3 regions of the Leuconostoc citreum genome follow, and region 3 is predicted to be linked to each of the others. Evidence: predicted binding sites of a transcription regulator. Region 3 holds the regulator's gene; each other region holds the start of a gene.
What was found. The regulator Rex, encoded in region 3, represses fermentation and respiration genes when NADH is low (regulators of the CRP and FNR family bind a similar motif). The targets are predictions, from matches to a motif close to TTGTGAANTANTTCACAA.
Positions count from the first base shown of each region.

Region 1 (3,289 bases), 610 kb from region 3:
CCTTTGAAATACTTAAATCTCAAAATCTGCATCAAATCATCTGCGGGATGTAGGACAAGGTTTGTACGTTGATAAATTGAAATAGCAATTGCAATCATTGCAACACCAATGAAATTCAATACAGTATAACCTATGGTTGTCATGACACTATGTGACTCGGGTAGCACCTGTGAGAACATACCTGCAAAGAAACTAATCAACACTGAGAAAGGTACCATGAAGGCAATATTGCCAACAAACTTTTTCCAATCAAAATAGCCTTGTAAGAATACATTCAATATTGCAATTAAGACACCTACAATGAAAAATACCCAACCAAGCATCAAATTTGATCCTTGAAACACTGCTTTATTAAAACCTGATTCAGCGGCTGTCCAATAAGCAGAGCCCAGAAAAGCTGGGTGGATTTTTTGACTTGTAACGACTGTTAAGACATTACCAGCCGCGTTGATTACCAAAGAAAGCACAAAATATGATAATGAGGCGCCAATCGTCAGCGTGCGACCATTCTTAGATGTCGTCTGTGCTACGTTTTTAGCGTTCATGAAATTATGCCTCTTCTCCACCAACTTTAACAACAGCCTTTGAAACTACACCAAGCTTACCATTAACAAAGTCATCAACTGTGTTATAGTCCAATTCGTGAGACATCAATGCTTCTACGTTCAACTTGCCTGATGACAACAAAGCCAATGAATCTTCAAATGCATTAGGGTTAATAAATGAACCTTGGATTGTCAATTGCTTTTGGAAGACTTCGTATGTGTTCATTTCGAACTTAGCATCAGGACCGCCAACACCAAACATCAATACTTGTGCACCACGTGCTGAAGCTTCAATAGCAGCTTCTTGTGTTTGTGGCAAACCAACAGCTTCAATGATAACATCGTATTCGCCTTCAGGAATCTTGTCACCCTTCATCGTGTTGAAGGTATTTTTAACACCAAACTTTTCTTTGTTCATTGCCAACTTTTCGTCAACGATACCAGCCAGGTCAACTTGGTGAATACCATAGGCTTGCAAAATTTGTACAAAGAGTTCACCCATGAAGCCATCACCAATAACCAAAGCTTTTTGGTATGGTGTTACTTTCAATAACTTAATACCATGGACAGCACATGAAATTGGTTCAACAACAGCTGCTGATTTCAATGATACGTTATCAGGAATTTGATAAACGACTGAAGCAGGTGCTGTAAAGTACTCTTCAAAGCCACCATCGCGTGTCACACCAACGGCTGACAAGTTTTCGCACAATTCTGGACGACCTGTACGGCAGAACTTGCATTGTCCGCAATAAATATTAGGATCAACAGTCACACGGTCCCCTACTTTAACATTGGTTACAGCTGAACCAACTTCGGCAACAACACCTGAGTTTTCGTGTCCCAAAACGATTGGAGGTACGGCTGGAGCTGAACCTGGCAAACCAGCATACAAAGCGTGGTCTGTACCACAAATACCCGCAAACGCAGTATGAATTTTCACCTCGTTTGGTTTTACTTCTGGTTGTGCAATATCTTGCAATTCCAGTGACTTAATGCCTGTTAATACTAATGCATCCATGATTAATGCTCCTCTTTTCTTGTGATTCCTTTAACTTACAAGGACAATGTTAAACCTTAAATTTTTTGTTGTCAAGCGTTGTTCAAAAAATATATTGCAGTAATCATCGTGAGCGTTTACAAAACCGTGTATAATGGACTAGTATAAATATAATTTTTGAGATTAGTTTCTCCACCAATGGAGGTGTTTATGGTTGCAAAGCTAAGTGACGTCGCTGAATTAGCAGGTGTCTCAGTAACAACGGTATCACGTGTGATTAATAGTTATGGTTCATTAAGTCAAAAAACAATTGATAAAGTCCACACTGCTATGCGTGAATTACATTATCAACCTAATGCAATGGCAAGGTCTTTACAGGGAAAATCTTCCCAATTTATCGGTCTTATTTTTCCTAACATACAAAACCCTTTTTTCACAGCACTTGCAAGTGAGATAGAACAACTTTTGTTTGAAAAAGGATACAAGGTTATTATTGCAACAAGTGCAAATAATATAGAAAAAGAACAACAATATTTGCAAATGCTTGCTGCTAATCAGGTTGAGGGTATTATTACATCATCACATAATCTTGGCATTGAAAGTTACAGCAATAGTTTGCTGCCTATCGTCGCTTATGATCGTCATCTGTCTGATAATGTGCCAATTGTTAGCGAAGACAATTACCAAGGTGGTTTTCTTCTTGGTAACTACCTTGTCTCACAAGGCGCCAAAAATCTTTTAGTATTGAACGATAACGATCAATCAATCTCGCCTACGTCAAAACGTTATAACGGTTTTGTTGATGCTGTCGGCTCAAAAAGTAAGATTAGTGCTCTGGATTTTGATTCCAACAAAATATCCGAACCAAATATTATTCAAGACATCGTAAAGGATATCCAAACGCAGAATATCGATGGAGTTTTTGCTTATAATGATATAATGGCTATTCAACTGCAAAACGCACTGCGAACTGCAAACATTCGAGTTCCTGAGGATGTCATTGTCGTTGGTTATGATGGCTCACCAATTGTGCAATTACTTCATCCTGACTTACCAACGATTATTCAACCAATTCACGAAGCAGCGCAACGCTTAATTGAAGTGTTATTTGCTGAAATCAATCAACAATCAACTGTTAAAAACGATTTACTACCAGTCACACTACATGAGCCAAAATAAAAAACCACAACCAAATCTGGTATGTGGTTTTTTTATGCGTTCACCTGATTCAATGGTGCTTCGTTATTTAATACACGCACAACTTCTTTTGCTGCAGCTAATCCGACAGCATCAAAAGCTTCTCGAGACTTAGCAGCAACATGCGGCGTGATAAATGTATTAGAAAGACCTAGTAAGGCATTGTTGTCAGAAATTGGTTCGTTAGTGACAACATCTAAACCAGCTCCAGCAATTTCTCCGGACTTTAGTGCATTAAACAACGCGTTTTCGTCCACGATGGCACCACGTGCTATATTCACTAATACCGCAGTATTTTTCATTTTTTTAAACACTTCAGCGTCAATCATATTCTGGGTATCAGACGTTGCCGGCAAGGCTAACACAATAAAATCAGATTGCGAATAGATTTCTTCTAAAGTTGCCATACGTCCATTTTTAACTGATTTACTATGTCGCGCATAAGCTAGTACCTCAACGTTAAAACCAGTTAAGAGTTCATCTACTTTTTGACCAATCGCACCAAAACCAATGATACCAATTTTCTTATGTGACACTTCTTGTCCTT
Region 1 covers NZ_CP042410.1:1,353,340-1,356,628, forward strand. Annotated here, with positions in the region: gene FGL72_RS06640 (DUF6198 family protein) at 1-545, opposite strand, end outside; gene FGL72_RS06645 (zinc-dependent alcohol dehydrogenase family protein) at 550-1,566, opposite strand; gene FGL72_RS06650 (LacI family DNA-binding transcriptional regulator) at 1,756-2,724, shown strand; gene FGL72_RS06655 (NAD(P)-dependent oxidoreductase) at 2,757-3,289, opposite strand, start outside.
Region 1: a site for Rex is predicted at 1,586-1,603, ahead of FGL72_RS06645 (zinc-dependent alcohol dehydrogenase family protein). Genes of this name have one in related genera too.

Region 2 (3,289 bases), 350 kb from region 3:
ATATTTTTGAATTTAATTTTTTAAAATGAATCGTATTTTTTAAACAGTTTGTTTCAATATTAAAAATTTAGTACAATAGCAACAGAGGACCAAAATATGAGTTCACATGAATTACTATCTCAAATTGCTGAAGACTATTATTTGAACAAACGACCCTTTGGCGACATCTCAAAAAAATATCATATTAGTCGTTACTTAGTGAATAAATATCTTAACGAAGCTGTAAAAGAAGGCATTGTAAAAATTGAAATAACCGCTAATTCTCATCGCAATGCACAACTTGAGCACATTTTACAAGACAAGTATGCTGATATTAGCTTCTATGTTGTGCAAGACGATATCAATAACATTACGACGTCAGAACATTTATCAAATTATGCGGCGAACTTAGTTGACAAATTACTCAACGATAATAATAAAGTGATTGGCCTAACTTGGGGTGAAACGATATATAGTATGATTGATAGCCTCAAAAGTACGCCTTTAGAACGGGTTAAATTCACACAATTTTTAGGTGAAAATATGAAATATAACTCAACTGCAGGCTCAATACGTATGGTTGAACGTGCGGCTAAAAAAGTTTCGGGTGAATTTTTGACTTTACCAGCACCACTATATATTTTGAATGACATCGTTAGACAGGGACTATATTCTGAACCTTCCCTGCAAAATACACTGGCTGTAGCAAATAATATGGATGCGTTAATTACCGGCTTGGGTACGTTGCGCTCACTGGAATCTATTCCAATTTGGTGCAACAATCTAAATGGCATTTTCCCAACTATCAATTTCCGTGATATTGCTGGGATGATTTACGGTCGCCCATACGATATTCATGGCCATTTTTTGAATCAAGATGATGATAAAATTGTTGGCCTACCCGTTAATCAAATTATGAAAGTGCCAAGACGTATCTGTTTGGTGCGTGGTAAATCAAAATCTCGACCCGTTGTCGGAGCACTTCGCGGCAAACTTATAACAGATATGATTCTCACTGAAGCTATGGCTTATCGCATTCTCAACGAAGAAAATTTGTAATGACAATAAAAAAGCAGTTAAATGATCAATGTCATTTAACTGCTTTTTTATTCAAGTTATTTAATTATTAATGAAATACCATACCACCATCAACGATAATCGTTTGACCAGTGATATAGTTTGAATCATCCCCTGCTAGGAAACTAACAACATTAGCCACATCTTTGGCTTCACTCAGACGGCCCAATGCGATACCATTAGAGAATTGCGCCATGCCCCATTCATCATCCTTACCCGCATTTTGTCCAACTTCATGAGCAATATCCCACATCATAGGCGTCTTGACAATACCCGGTGCAAAAGCATTAACGGTAATACCAAACTCTGCTAGTTCTTTAGCTGTTGTTTGCGTAATGCCACGAATAGCAAATTTAGTTGAACCATAAACCGTTAGATTAGGATTGCCTTCAACACCTGCTTGTGATGTGGCATTAATAATTTTACCGCCATGTCCTAATGCTTTAAAGGCCTCGGTAGCAGCTTGTGTGCCCCAAACGACACCGTTGACGTTAATTCCCCATGTCCAGTTCATATCGTCCTCCGTAACCGCCATGATAGGGGTTGTTGGTGCTACACCAGCATTGTTGATGATAACGGAGAAATCACCAAACTTTGCTTTTGTTGCCTTAACAGCTGCAAAAACCTCATCACGCTTTGCGACATCAGCTTTAATCGCGATAGCTTCGCCACCTTGTTGATTAATCTCGCTTGCTACCTTTTGCACTTTATCTAAATGACGACCAACAAGTGCCAACTTAAAACCATCCTTTGCCAATCGTTCTGCAATCGCTTGTCCTATGCCTTGTCCAGCGCCTGTTACTAATGCTACTTTTGTCATAATCACATATCTTCCTTATTTTTTTATATCTACACTTAACAATATACGCCGTTTTGTGAAAAAGTAAACATAAATCGTTAAACAATTTTACCCTTGCTAACTGCCATTGGTATAAAATAAAACTATTAGTATTTACGGGAGACATATATGTATTACATTGATGGTCAATTTTATCAACTGGGATTAAAACAAAAAATAAGTTTTTTTATTGTTTCCCTCGTCATTAATTCCTTCGGTAATGGTTTAAGTGTTGCATCCGATATGGGATCTGCCCCTTGGACTGCTGGTGCTGCTAACTTAGCAAATCTAACTGGCTGGCAAATCGGAATTTTTCTAGCTCTTTTTGCCATAGCAGTTGCTTTTCTCAATATGTTTCTAGCCATGAATTTCAATTGGCCTAGACTACTGGGAAATGTGGCTTTTGGCCTATCATTTAGTTTTTTGGTTGGCTTGTTTTCTTCACTATTTATTAATTTAGGGATACATACCTTGCCATGGTGGTTACGTTTGCCGATTGATTTCTTTGCTATTTGGAATATAGGTGTTGCCATCTCAATTTATCAACGTGTGAACTGGGTTTTGCATCCCCTTGACGATTTGACAAACATTCTACGTTTTGATTACTTTCACGGCAATGCTTCAAAAGCACAGATGAGCAATTTCATAGTAGCTATTGCTATTTCCTTAATCACATTTTTATTTACACACCAGTTTGTTGCCCTTGGTATTGGTACAATTGTCTCGTTTCTTTTCCAAGGTCGTAATATTGCCTGGGCTGATAAATATATTTTTAAACACCTGGTTCATGGCGATGTTCGAGGCAATTAAAAAAGTGCTTGGGTATAAAACCAAGCACTTTTTTAAATATATGGGCTATTAAATTTTGTTTTAGCAAAGGTGAGCCATAACGAAAAAATAATACTGACACTTACAGGAATCCACCTGATTAAATTATAACTCGAACTCGCCTTATCAATATGAAAGATAATAACTAAGGCAGCGAAAGCAACATAACATCCCATTGGTATCAGCTGCCACCAACCAGAAAACCCAGCATCATGCAGACGACGTGTGTATAACGCTATATTGGGTATGAAGACAATCACTGCAATGATTGCGGAGACAACAATTAAAAATGACACCGTACCCATTAACGGTGAGCTCTCGGTTGCCACATTACCCCGCTTGCCAAAGAAAGTTCCTAATCCTGCAACCATAACAACAACACACATTAAGCATAAATAGATTACACCCCAAAACCATGTCACCCAATTAAAAGCACGCTGTGAACTGGTCCCCCGAAATGTGGCGTATCTTTTAAAAAAATCGACTAATGCTGCCCAAGCTGTCATATTAATCCCCCATAAAACTCAATTCGTTTTGTCCATTCTACCATTGGTTTATTTTGATAAC
Region 2 covers NZ_CP042410.1:1,615,606-1,618,894, forward strand. Annotated here, with positions in the region: gene FGL72_RS07980 (sugar-binding transcriptional regulator) at 97-1,038, shown strand; gene FGL72_RS07985 ((S)-acetoin forming diacetyl reductase) at 1,106-1,876, opposite strand; gene FGL72_RS07990 (DUF6198 family protein) at 2,024-2,704, shown strand; gene FGL72_RS07995 (DUF805 domain-containing protein) at 2,737-3,228, opposite strand.
Region 2: a site for Rex is predicted at 1,930-1,947, ahead of FGL72_RS07985 ((S)-acetoin forming diacetyl reductase). Genes of this name have one in related genera too.

Region 3 (3,289 bases):
CACGGTTGATTTTTAATATTGCCGAAGCAGCATTTGTGCCGTCGCCTTGGCCGATGGCTGTTTTTGAGCATGAATTATCTAGCCCGCGAAGCAGGTATTTTATTGCAAATGCTGGATTTATTGGTGTGACGCAGATAATTGATGAAATCGAAATTGGCAGTTTGGCCGTTCATCCTGATTATCAACGGCGAGGTATAGCACAGCAGTTGTTAAATCAAATCCTTAAGCAGCCAAAAGTCAAACGATTTCTATTAGAAGTTGATGAAACCAATATTTCAGCCATTCAATTATACGAAAAAAATGGTTTTCAGGCTTATTTTCGCCGTGAAAAATATTATAAAAACGGCCATGCAGCAATCATGATGGAAAGGAACATCTAACCGTGACAAAAATTATAGCTTTTGAATCAAGTGCTGACGAAACTAGTGTAGCGATTGTTGAAGATGGTCATATTGTACTTAGTAATGCGGTAGCCACACAAATTAATTCCCATCAACGCTTCGGCGGGATTGTGCCAGAAGTTGCTAGTCGCCATCATATTGAATGGATTACGCGTGTCTTAGATGATGCACTAGATGCAGCACAAGTTAGGCCTGAAGATTTAGATGGTGTAGCTGTGACTTATGGCCCAGGATTGGTTGGCTCATTACTAGTTGGGCTGATGGGAGCCAAAACTTTCGCTCTGGCACATGATTTGCCAATCATACCGGTTAATCACTTGGCGGGTCATATTGCCGCTGCTAATTTCAATGTCCCAATTATTTATCCAGCGTTAGCATTGATGGTTTCCGGTGGCCATACTGAGCTTGTATTGATGACATCAGAAAATAATTTCGCTGTCTTAGGTGAGACTCGTGATGATGCGGCAGGTGAAAGTTTTGATAAAGTTGGTCGATTACTCAAACTCCCTTATCCAGCAGGTAAAACAATTGACGAAATGGCGCATAGGGGACAAGCAACCATTAAATTTCCAACTGCTATGGCACATGAAGATAACTATGATTTTAGTTTTTCCGGCTTAAAAAGTGCAGTTATTAACTATGTTCATCATGCTGAACAAAAGGGTGAAACAATCGATCATAACAATTTGGCGACAAGTTTTCAAAATGCTGTCGTTGATGCATTGATTGGTCGTACCAGAAAAGCCTTGAAGGATTATGACGTTAAAAGTTTTGTTTTGGCTGGCGGTGTAGCGGCCAATACGCAGCTACGTGATGAGTTAGACATATTATTATCACAATTCCCCAAGACAACCTTTATTCCAGTGCCACGAGAATACACAGGCGATAATGCGGCGATGATAGGTGCTGCTGGTTATTGGAACTTTAAACAACATATTTTTGCTGGATTAGATCTTAATACTAACCCTGGCTTAGATTTTGAATTATTAAATAAATAGTCACTTTGTGAATGAATCACTATCTTTTTTTGAAAAGCCTATTTATGTGATATAATAGTTATGCAAAAGTTCACAAGGTGAACATAGAGTGTGCTTTAATATTAAATAGAAAGTGACCACGTTCAGATGGTGACTTAAATGAATTGGAGAAACTATGACTCAACAACCAAAAATTCCACGTGCTACGGCAAAAAGATTGCCGATATACTTCCGTTACTTAACATTTTTACACGATGCGGGGACTGATCGCATTTCATCAGCAGAACTTAGTGATGCTATTAAATTTGATGCGGCAACAATACGTCGTGATTTTTCTTATTTTGGTGCACTTGGTAAGCGTGGTTATGGTTATGATGTGAAAGCACTATTAGATTTTTTTGCTAATGTTTTAGATCAAGACAGCTTAATTAATGTTGCTTTGATTGGCGCTGGTAATCTTGGACAAGCGCTCCTAAACTTTAACTTCCATCAATCTTCAAATATGCGTATTTCCGCTGCCTTTGACGTTGATGAAACTCGAGCTGGAACGATTATGGCTGGTGTGCCTATCTATGCCATGAGTGAGTTAACAGAACAGATTACAGCACAGCGCATTAATATTGCTATTTTAACTGTTCCACAAGGTGTCGCACAAGAGATTACTGATAAGCTTGTTGAAGCAGGGATTAAAGGTATTTTGAACTTTACACCACTGCGTGTGACTGTACCAAATAATGTGCGTGTGCAGAACGTTGATTTAACAAATGAATTGCAAACATTGGTTTATTTTATTGATAACTATGGTTCAATTACGACAGGGTTATAATTCAGATGGCTATTTTAGATTTAAATGATGCAGAGAAAGTTACCGCCTACCAAGAATTTGTTCGTCGTGATCCAAGAGGGCAGGTAACACAGGATCCGCTTTGGGGTGAATTAAAATCTAATTGGGGTCATGTCTACGTTTACCATGAGACTAATGGCCGTATTGATGCAGTTTTGTCAGTCTTAACGGTTGAAGCTGTTACTGGCAAGTTACTAGGCTATGCTGGTCGCGGGCCGATTGCGGACATCGACGATATTGATTTGATAAAGTCTATGATTGAGGAAGCTTTGACAGCTTTACCAGATAATGTATTTTTAATTCGGATGGACCCTGAAGTGCCTTACACACCAGCACGTAATACAGCTTATCAAAACGCAGGTTTTGTCACTCGTAATCGCGATATTACGCACATGCATGGCAATATACAACCACGAAAGAACGTTGTCTTATATTACGATGGTCGTGGTGAAGGCGCTAAACCAATTACCAATGAAGATGACCTGATGTTGCATTTTAAGCGTGATTATCGTAATCAAATTAGACGTGCAGCCAAGGATGGTGTGACAGTAACTTCTGGTGATAGCGAAGCCGATGTCCGGGCATTCTTTGAGACCTATGTGATGATGGCTACAGCTCAAAGTATTACACATCGTCCAATTGATTATTTCTTGCGTATGCAAAAACTATGGCAAGGGACAGGACTATTTAAGGTATTCTTAGCTCACTTTGAGGGCCATGTTGTTGCTAGTGGCATTGGCTTTAGTTATGGGGACGAAATTTGGTATATGTATGCTGGATCTGATCGTCGTTATGCCAAGCATTATGGGCCTTATGCAGTGCAGTGGCATATGTTACAATGGGGCTTGGCCCTGGGTAAAGTAGCCTACGATTTTGGTGGTGTGGGGGACTTTGTGCCAACAGATGGGCTATATAAATTTAAACATGGCTTTGCCTATCATGATCCGCATGCTGAATATATTGGTGAGCTTGATTGGGTTCTTGATGATAGTGCATATCAGATGTATCTTGAGCAATTTAGTTAAAAACCGCCAAAAGGCGGTTTTTAAAATTAATATGTTATAATT
Region 3 covers NZ_CP042410.1:100,611-103,899, forward strand. Annotated here, with positions in the region: gene rimI (ribosomal protein S18-alanine N-acetyltransferase) at 1-380, shown strand, start outside; gene tsaD (tRNA (adenosine(37)-N6)-threonylcarbamoyltransferase complex transferase subunit TsaD) at 383-1,399, shown strand; gene FGL72_RS00550 (redox-sensing transcriptional repressor Rex) at 1,554-2,204, shown strand; gene FGL72_RS00555 (lipid II:glycine glycyltransferase FemX) at 2,210-3,247, shown strand.